One region of the Microbacterium amylolyticum genome, then DNA from elsewhere that is predicted to be linked to it. Evidence: predicted binding sites of a transcription regulator. Region 1 holds the regulator's gene; the other holds the start of a gene.

Region 1 (4,557 bases):
GGACAAGCCGATCAAATGGGCGCTTCCCGGCCCGATGACCATGATCGACACGCTCGCTGACAAGTACTACGGCTCGCGCGAGAAGCTCGCATGGGAGTTCGCGACGCTTCTGAATCAGGAAGCCAAGGAACTGGAGGCAGCGGGCGTCGACATTATTCAGTTCGACGAGCCGGCATTCAACGTCTTCTTCGACGATGTCCGCGAGTGGGGCGTCAAGACGCTGGAGCGCGCCGCCGAAGGCCTGCACGCTGAGACCGTCGTGCACATCTGTTACGGCTACGGCATCAAAGCCAACACCGACTGGAAGGCGACGCTCGGGTCCGAGTGGCGCCAGTACGAGGAGTCCTTCCCGCTGCTCCAGAAGTCAACGATTGACACGGTGTCGCTCGAGGCGCATCACTCACACGTGCCGGTCGAGCTCATCGAACTCCTTCGTGGCAAGAACGTCATGGTCGGTGCGATCGATGTCGCGAGCAACGACATCGAAACACCCGAAGAGGTCGCGGCGACGCTCCGAAGCGTTCTCCCCTACGTCGATGCCGACAAGCTCTTCCCGAGCACGAACTGCGGGATGGCACCTCTTGCGCGAGACATTGCGCGAGACAAAATGATCGCGCTCGCCGCGGGCGCAGAGATCGTCCGAGCGGAACTGTCGTGAGCGGACTCCGCAGCAGGACGGAGCACACCGGATGACGAACATCACAGCAGCTCGCGCAGAGGGCGTCGAGAACGGTTCTTCCGCGACGCCGATCGATGCGGATGGCTTCAAGGCGCTGTTTCGTGGTCACCCCAGTGGCGTTGCAGTGATCACGGCGGAGGGGCCCGACGGCCCTGTTGCCCTCACCGCAAGCTCCGTTTCCTCGATCAGCGTTGATCCTCCTCTGATGATCTTCTCGGTGTCCGCGATGGCCTCGGCAGCTGCGGCGATCGTCGCCGCGGACTCGGTTGTTGTGCACCTGCTTGATGCCCACGACCTCGATATCGCCGTGCTCGCCTCAACAAGTGGCGCCGAGAGATTCGCGGATCGTGACCAGTGGACGCGCCTGGTCACGGGCGAACCTCTGTATCGCGGGGTTCGTGCGTGGACACGTGCGACGATCACCGGCCGGATGGAAGCGGGCGGATCGACGGTTATCGTCGCCCACGCGCTCGAAGGAGAGATCAATCGCGACGCGGACCACGAAGGCGGGCCGTTGGTATACCACAACCGGACCTGGCACCGCCTCGGCGAGGGGTCAGCGATCTGACCGGTGCTCGGCTGCGCGCGGCGCGCGGCGGCGTGGCCAACCGAGCCTGAATAGCGAAGGGCCGGGATCCGATCACATCGGATCCCGGCCCTTCGCTATTCAGGCGCACGCGTGTCAGACGGCGCGCATGACCGCCACGACGCGGCCGAGGATCACGGCTTCATCGCCGAGAATCGGTTCGAACGCGGAGTTGCGGGGGAGCAACCACACGTGACCATCGCGCTGCCGGAACGTCTTCACGGTTGCTTCTCCGTCGAGCATCGCTGCGACGATTTCGCCGTTCTCCGCTGAGCTTTGCGCGCGGATCACCACCCAGTCACCATCGCAGATCGCCGCATCGATCATCGACTCGCCGGAAACGCGGAGCATGAAGAGGTCGCCGTTCCCGACCAGCTGCCGGGGGAGGGGGAAGACTTCCTCGATGTGCTGTTCGGCCGTAATTGGAACGCCGGCGGCAATGTTCCCGACCAGGGGCACGAGGGCGGCGTCGCCGACCGAGGGGGCGAAGTCTGCGGGATTTTCCGTGGAGGTGCCGGGCAGGTCGATGAGGACCTCCATGGCGCGTGTCTTGCCGGGATCGCGGCGAAGGTAGCCGCTGAGCTCGAGCTGGCCCAGCTGGTGCGTCACGCTCGAGAGCGATTTCAGGCCGACCGCGTCACCGATCTCCCGCATGCTCGGCGGATAACCGTTGACCTGGATCGAGCGCTGGATCACCTCGAGGATCGCGAGCTGCTTCTCGCTGAGGTTCTTGCGGCGACGACTTCCGCGGAGGGGGGTTGGCTGCTGGTCGTCGCTCATCGGCGGCTCCTTTTGCGGGGCAAGGACCTTCGAATGTCAGGGGTCCCTGGTGAGGTGGTGATGCGTTACCCCGAAAGTACCGGAAGTGCGGGAATATTCGGCAGTTTTGTTCGAGTGTGTCGTGTTTCCATCGGAGTGATCTTCGAAAAAGCGTTGACAGCGTCGAACAATCGAAGATATATTCGGAACACACCAACGAAAGGGCGAGCGATGACGACGGCAGGCAGCACAGCACGATCCGCAGGTACGTCCACGCGGCTGCGCATTACGCGCCGAGGACGGGTCGTTCTTTCCACTCTCGCGTCTCTTCCCATCGCGGCGGGAGCAGCGCTCGCGATTCTCGCGGGCGGCAGCGCCGCAGGATCGGCCGATCAGGGAATGTCTCTCGAGTCGTTCCCGTCCGTCACGGTGCTCGCCGGCGACTCGCTGTGGTCCATCGCCGAGCGTATCGATCCCACGGCAGATCCCCGAGACGTCATCGCCGAGATCACCGCGTTGAACCAGATCGGCGGAGAGAGCGTTCACGCGGGGCAGACGCTGTTTCTCCCCGCCGTCTACGGCAACTGATCCCTCTACGATAGGGGTGTGACGGTAACTCTCGACGACCTGCCCCTTCGCGACGACCTGCGCGGCCAGACGCCATATGGCGCGCCCCAGGCGCCGCTCGCCATTGCGCTGAACGTCAACGAGAACACGCATCCGGTCCCGCCCGTCGTCGCCGACGACATCGCACGATCGGTGGCCGAGGTTGTTGCCGGCCTGAATCGGTACCCGGATCGCGAGTTCTACGATCTGCGCGAGGCCTTCGCCGGGTATCTGGGGCACGACCTCACCGCCGAGCAGATCTGGGCGGCCAACGGATCGAACGAAGTTCTTCAGCACGTTCTGCAGGCTTTTGGCGGCCCCGGCCGGACGGCCATGGGGTTCACGCCGACCTACTCGATGTACACGTTGCTCGCTCGCGGCGTTGGGTCTGAGTGGATCGCAGGAACGCGCGGCGAACGCTTCGAGATGTCGCCGTCCGACGCCGCGCGACAGGTGCGGGAGGCGAACCCCGACGTTGTCTTCCTCTGCTCGCCGAACAATCCAACGGGAACGCCCCTGTCGCTCGACGTGGTTGAAGCGGTCTACGAAGCGAGCCGCGGCATTGTTGTTGTGGACGAGGCGTACGCCGAGTTCGCGCCCGCCGAATCGGGCACGGCGCTGTCGCTTCTTCCCGGCAGGGAGCGCCTGCTCGTCTCGCGCACGATGAGCAAGGCCTTCGCTTTCGCCGGTGCGCGCGTGGGATACCTGGCCGCTGATCCCGTGGTGATCGACGCGCTTCGTCTTGTGCGACTTCCGTATCACCTCAGCGCCGTCACGCAGGCGGCCGCTCTCGCCGCCCTCCGCCACAGCGAGGAGATGCTTCGCACGGTTGCCGACATCGTTCTGCAGCGCGACCGCATCTCTGAGGGGGTGGCCGCTCTCGGATACGACCCGTACCGCACCGGGAGCAACTTCGTTCTGTTTGGTGGGGTGGCAGACGCGCGCGCGGTCTGGCAGAAGCTCTACGATCGCGGCGTTCTCGTGCGCGATGTCGGAATTCCTGGACACCTCCGTGTATCAGCAGGAACAGAGGCAGAAACGACCGCATTCCTGGACGCGCTTCGCGACATAACGGCTGAGGAGAACTGATATGACGACTGCACGCACTGCGAGCCGGACGCGCACAACGAGCGAGTCCTCGATTGAGCTCGAGCTGAATCTTGACGGCACCGGCGAGAGCACCATCAACACCTCCGTGCCATTTTTCGACCACATGCTCACGGCATTCGCGAAGCACTCACTGACCGATTTGCGCATCACGGCAACGGGCGACACCCACATCGACGTTCACCACACGGTGGAGGACACGGCGATTGTGCTGGGCCAGGCCATTCGTGAGGCGCTCGGAGACAAAACGGGTATCTCGCGCTACGGCGACGCCCTTGTGCCGCTGGATGAGGCTCTTGCGCAGGCGGTCGTCGACATTTCTGGTCGCCCCTTTCTCGTGCACACGGGCGAGCCCGCCGGCTTTGAAATGCACCTGATCGGCGGTCACTTCACCGGTTCGATGGTGCGTCACACATTCGAGGCCCTGGCCTTCCACGCGGGTCTGACAATGCACGTCACTCTTCTGGGCGGGCGTGATCCTCACCACATCGCCGAGGCGGAGTACAAGGCCGTTGCGCGTGCCTTCCGTCAGGCCAAGGCCCTTGACCCGCTCGTCGTTGGCGTGCCATCGACAAAGGGCGCACTCTGATGACGGTAGCGGCGCCGATCGTCGCTGTTCTCGACTACGGTTCGGGCAACGTCCACTCCGCCGTAAAGGCTCTGCAGGCCGCGGGAGCTGATGCTCGGCTCACGCGCGACCGCGGGCTGATTGCTGAGGCGGCCGGGCTGCTGGTTCCCGGAGTTGGCGCCTTCAGCGCCGTCATGGAACAACTGACGGCGATCCGCGGCGGAGAGATCATCGAACGACGTCTCGCCGGAG
Region 2 (4,557 bases), on a different replicon from region 1:
CAGCAGAACGATGCCACCCCCCCTCTACGTAGTAGTTCCTTTTTTGATCTCACTCACGTTCTACAGATGGTTACTTCTTCGGCCGCTGACGCGGCAGGGAAGCCAATGACAACGAAAAAGTGCAGGCTCCGTAAGAAACCGCGCGCTGGCCTTGGGCTCGCCGTCGAGCTATTGGCAGATCCAATGTTCGCTACCGTTTTCGCCGGCGTCCGGCCCGGCAGACTTGCTGGACAGCTCAAGCCATATGAACAAGGCGGCTGGCGTGCAGGGGCGCTGACCGCCGCGCTGCGCCGCGAAGCCAGCACGCTGCGCGTAAGCCCGTGGGAACCTGCGCGCAGCCCGTTTGCGCTCCTGAAAATCATGCTGCGCGGCGTCGGCACCCTCCCCGACATCGACGCGGCGATGTACGGGGAACTTCCCCAAGCACAGCCGGCCACTCCCCCGGCCGAGCCGTGCGGCGTCGGCGACTGCGACGGCCACGGCTGGATCAACAGCGTCACTGACGCCGGCTACAGCTTCGCTCGTCCGTGCCCGACTTGCCCACCGCAGATCCGCGCAGGCCACCACGTGCCGGCTGCCGTTAGTTACGAAGGTGACGTGCCGTTCTAGACCCTTACGAGACGGCGACGGGCAGCTCGTCCCAATGCGTCATTGCCCGCTTCGACAACATTGCCCGCTTCATCTCCCACCCGGGCGGCTTCTTGATCCCACCCAGCCCCACGCCCACAGCGTCGCGGCCGAGCTTGCGCGTGATGTCATCTAGCGCTCGGCCGATGCCGCGCCCCTCGAATTCTTCTCGGAACAGTGAAAGCGGCATCGTCCCGTCGACGTCGCGGAGATCCGTCAGTACGACACCCGCCCGGGCGTACCGGATCCCGTCAACAGGGAAGCACTTCGGGAGGAGACGGCCAGCAGCTTTCGTCAGCGCGATCGGGTCATCGCTCGGAGTCGCCAACGGTACGTTCACGTGCCCGGTGTGAGCCACGGAGCGTTCGTCAGCCCAGCCCGTCGACACCCACGCACTCAAATGCCCCGCCAACGATTTCTGAGCCCGCAAGCGGGCGCTCACGCGTTGTGCGTAAATGCTGATGACCTGATCGAGAACATCAGCATCGGTGATCTTGACCGAGAACGAGCGCGAGTAGATGAGTTGATCCTTCGCGGTCACCGGTTGTGTTTCAAGATCGATGCAACGCGTCCCGCGCAGCTCGAGAACGGTTCGCTGCATCACGACGGAGAACCGCTTGCGGATCCACATCGGATTCGAGTCACGCAACTCGCGAGCGGTATGGATGCCCATGGCCGCGAGCTTCTTCCCCGTTCTACCGGCCACGCCCCACAGATCCGTCACGGGTATCGAATCGAGGATCCGATCGAGCTGATCCGACTCATACCGGCGCAGATCCAGCACCCCGTTCATCGCGGGTACCTTCTTAATGCCGAGCGCCGCGACCTTCGCCAGCGTCTTCGTCGGCGCGATCGACACCCGAACGGGGATCCCCGTTAGACGCAGCACCGTCGCCCGGATCTCCTGGCCGATCGCCTCGACCTCGGCAGGTGTCCCCCGTAGCCGAATAAAACTCTCATCGATCGAGTAAACCTCTTGCCATGCCGAGAACCGGCCCAGGATCTCCGCCACACGCCCCGACAGCGACCCATACAGCTCATAGTTCGACGAGCGTGCGGCCACGCCCGCAGCACGGCACCACGCCTCGATCTGAAACCAAGGCTTGCCCATGATGTCCGGATCCATAGCCTTCGCCAGCGGGTCCGCGGCCACCACGCAACCGTCGTTGTTGCTGAGCACCACTGTGGGGCGCGTCGCGATCGACGGATCAAAGACACGCTCGGCATTGGCGTAGAAGGAAACGCAATCGACGAGGGCGATCACGTCTGGTGAAGAACCCACGTCACGACTCCCCAGATGCTCGTTTCGCTCAGCTCGCCCGGAATGATGTCGCGATAGCCCGGTGCCTCAGCACGCAGCACTAGGCGCTTTCCCACCAGATCGAGCCGCTTCACTGTGTATTCCCCGTCGACCACCGCGACCACAATGTGACCCGGCACCGGGTCAACACCCCGGTCGACCAGTAGGAGATCCCCGTCATGGAGCCCCGCCTCCGTCATCGAGTGCCCCGCGGCCTTCCATACGAACGTCGACACCCGATCGCGGATCAGACGCTCGTTCAAATCCAGCTCGTCTGAGGCGTAGTCCTGAGACGGACTGGGAAACCCCGCCGGCACTGACTCAGGCGCAACCAGCAGCGTCACTGGCTCCCCCCAGGCCACCGGCAGCAGCCGCGCATTCAGCGTTCCCACGCCCACCTCCCCCACTAGAACGAATCTACGTCGAGGAGTATGACACTTAAGACTGATATTCGAACATGCGCACCTCTCAAGCGACATGCTCGCGCCGGGCTCATTTCTCCTTCACTTTCAGTGCCGCCAGCGTTTCGCCCAAGCCGACCGTGACGACCTCAGCGGCGATCGCACGGACCACCGACGCCGCGTTGCCACTCTCAGTGAACTGGTAACACGTAGCGAGCGAGTTAGCTACCTATCGTTCTCGCTAGAACGCTGTCTATCTAGAAAGATAGTCAGAACGAAAGATGTCTAGTACTCTAGTTGGAAAGATCGCAAGCCGCGCCGGTGTTCTAGGTATCTATCTACACCGCTAGATATCTATCTAGAACGCCAGAAAGAGAGATAGGATTTAGACATGCAGACGATCATGGTTTACAGCGAGGCCGGGGGAGTCAGCAAGACCACGACCGCCGTGAGCATCGCAATGGTGGCAGCACAAGGCATCGAGGCCGATGCAAAGAACCACCTCCCTGCAGTCGCCCCGCGCCGCGTCGTTCTCGTCGACCTTGACCCGCGCGCTGCGTCCACGAAGTGGCTACGCGCACAGCCCGTGGAAGAAGGCCTGCACATCGGCGCGATCCTCGGCAACGACGACTCTGCCGGCTGGGCGAAAGAACTTGCCGTCCCCGCCAACGCCGAGGCGGGATGGAGCGAAAACCTCCGGATCATCCCCTCAACAGCAGACCTGTCTAACGTCGAGGGGGAGCGCAACGACTTCGCGGAACTACGACTGAGCGCAGCTCTCGAAGGCCTCGACGCCGATCTCGTTGTCATCGACTGTGCAAACAGGCCAGGCGGAATCCTGACACTGAACGCCCTCTACGCCTCACAAGCCGTAATTTATGCCGCCACAGCGACCGACAGCGGGGTTGACGGGGTTGACGGTGCACAGCGAACAGTTCACCGTTTCACAGCTGCGCAGCAACGCCTTGGCACCGGACATGCGATTCACGAGGCAGGCTCAGCGATCAGCCGGGATGGAACGGGGTTCATGAGCTTTTCCGAGACCGATGCCGTAGAACTCATCACCAAGAACGCCCCGCGACTGGGGCAGCTCATCCCACACCTGTCGATCGTGCCCGAATCTCGTCTACGTGGGGAATGGTACGGCCGGTACAGGAAAGGTGGGCCGATTCGCCAGGCCTACGAAACGATCATGCGAGAGGTAATCCGATGACCAATCTGCCCGAACGCCCACCCCGCACGACGCGGCCACGCCCTGCCCCTTCGGCAGGTATCGACCCCGTCGACCACACCCTGAGTCCGGTCAAACCTCGTGAGGACACGGCCCCGAGCGCACCATCATTGAGGGAGGCCGACAAGACACCTCATAAGGATGCCGCTGGTGGGATGGCGAAGGGCGCACCTCCTCGTCGACGCGACGTAACAGTGCAGTTCGGTACACGTCTGAGCGAAGAAATCGCCAACCTCATCGACGAAATTCACTTCCGGGAGGGCCTCACCAAACGGCAGATCGTCGAAGACGCAGTTCGTCAAACATGGGGGAGCGGACGATAGAAAACACCACTCCGATCGGCATCTTCGCCAGTGGCTCCCACCTTTGAGTGGGAGCCACTGGCGTTACACCGAGACTCCGGTGCTGAGCCTGTCCTGACGCGGAGGAACGTGGTTCACGTGGTTGACTGCTTCACAGGAGGTGGTCGTTATGGCCGGATGTGATGTGGTGGCGCTATGGCCGGATCTCTTCGTCGATCTCGACGAAGACCGCCAGGACTTGTTTCGGCAGACCTTCGCCTCCCAGTACCTTTCCGGCTGGGAACCCAACCGCGCTGACGTTGTAGATCTCCTCGAGCTCAAAAGCGGTGCGATCACCCGCGACGAGTACACGCAGCGCATTCGCTCGCGCGCTTAGCGACCGATGGCGACCGGCTGGGAAGCATGGGAGTCGTATTTCTACCCCGAGACGATTGATCCCGAGACTCATCAGGGGACGCTCCGAAACAAGTTCGGCGAACGCGACCCTGACCGATTAGAGGCGAGAGTCCGAGCGGCAACGGCCGATCGCCTCATGGATCTCGCTGACGGCACTGCGAACAATGAGCGTACGTACGGCCTCGATCATTTGCGGGCAATCCACCGCTACCTCTTCCAAGACGTCTACGACTGGGCCAGTAGAGCTGCGCACGGCTCGAATGCAGGCTGATCGAGAGACCGAATTCGCGAAACCGCGCA

The links. The regulator LexA, encoded in region 1, represses DNA repair genes until DNA is damaged. The targets are predictions, from matches to a motif close to TCGAACANNTGTTCGA.
Region 2: G6N81_RS12430 (LexA family protein) is a predicted target of LexA. The motif match lies at 2,367-2,382, and genes of this name have one in related genera.

Annotation. Positions count from the first base shown of each region.
Region 1 is NZ_CP049253.1:2,407,769-2,412,325, forward strand. It holds gene G6N81_RS11590 (methionine synthase) at 1-658, shown strand, start outside; gene G6N81_RS11595 (flavin reductase family protein) at 690-1,247, shown strand; gene lexA (transcriptional repressor LexA) at 1,362-2,045, opposite strand; gene G6N81_RS11605 (LysM peptidoglycan-binding domain-containing protein) at 2,256-2,612, shown strand; gene G6N81_RS11610 (histidinol-phosphate transaminase) at 2,631-3,719, shown strand; gene hisB (imidazoleglycerol-phosphate dehydratase HisB) at 3,721-4,326, shown strand; gene hisH (imidazole glycerol phosphate synthase subunit HisH) at 4,326-4,557, shown strand, end outside.
Region 2 is NZ_CP049254.1:22,347-26,903, reverse strand. It holds gene G6N81_RS12440 (hypothetical protein) at 1-609, shown strand, start outside; gene G6N81_RS12435 (Y-family DNA polymerase) at 614-1,909, opposite strand; gene G6N81_RS12430 (LexA family protein) at 1,888-2,319, opposite strand; gene G6N81_RS12425 (ParA family protein) at 2,720-3,541, shown strand; gene G6N81_RS12420 (hypothetical protein) at 3,715-3,882, shown strand; gene G6N81_RS12415 (antitoxin VbhA family protein) at 4,031-4,237, shown strand; gene G6N81_RS12410 (hypothetical protein) at 4,244-4,528, shown strand; gene G6N81_RS12405 (Fic family protein) at 4,422-4,557, shown strand, end outside.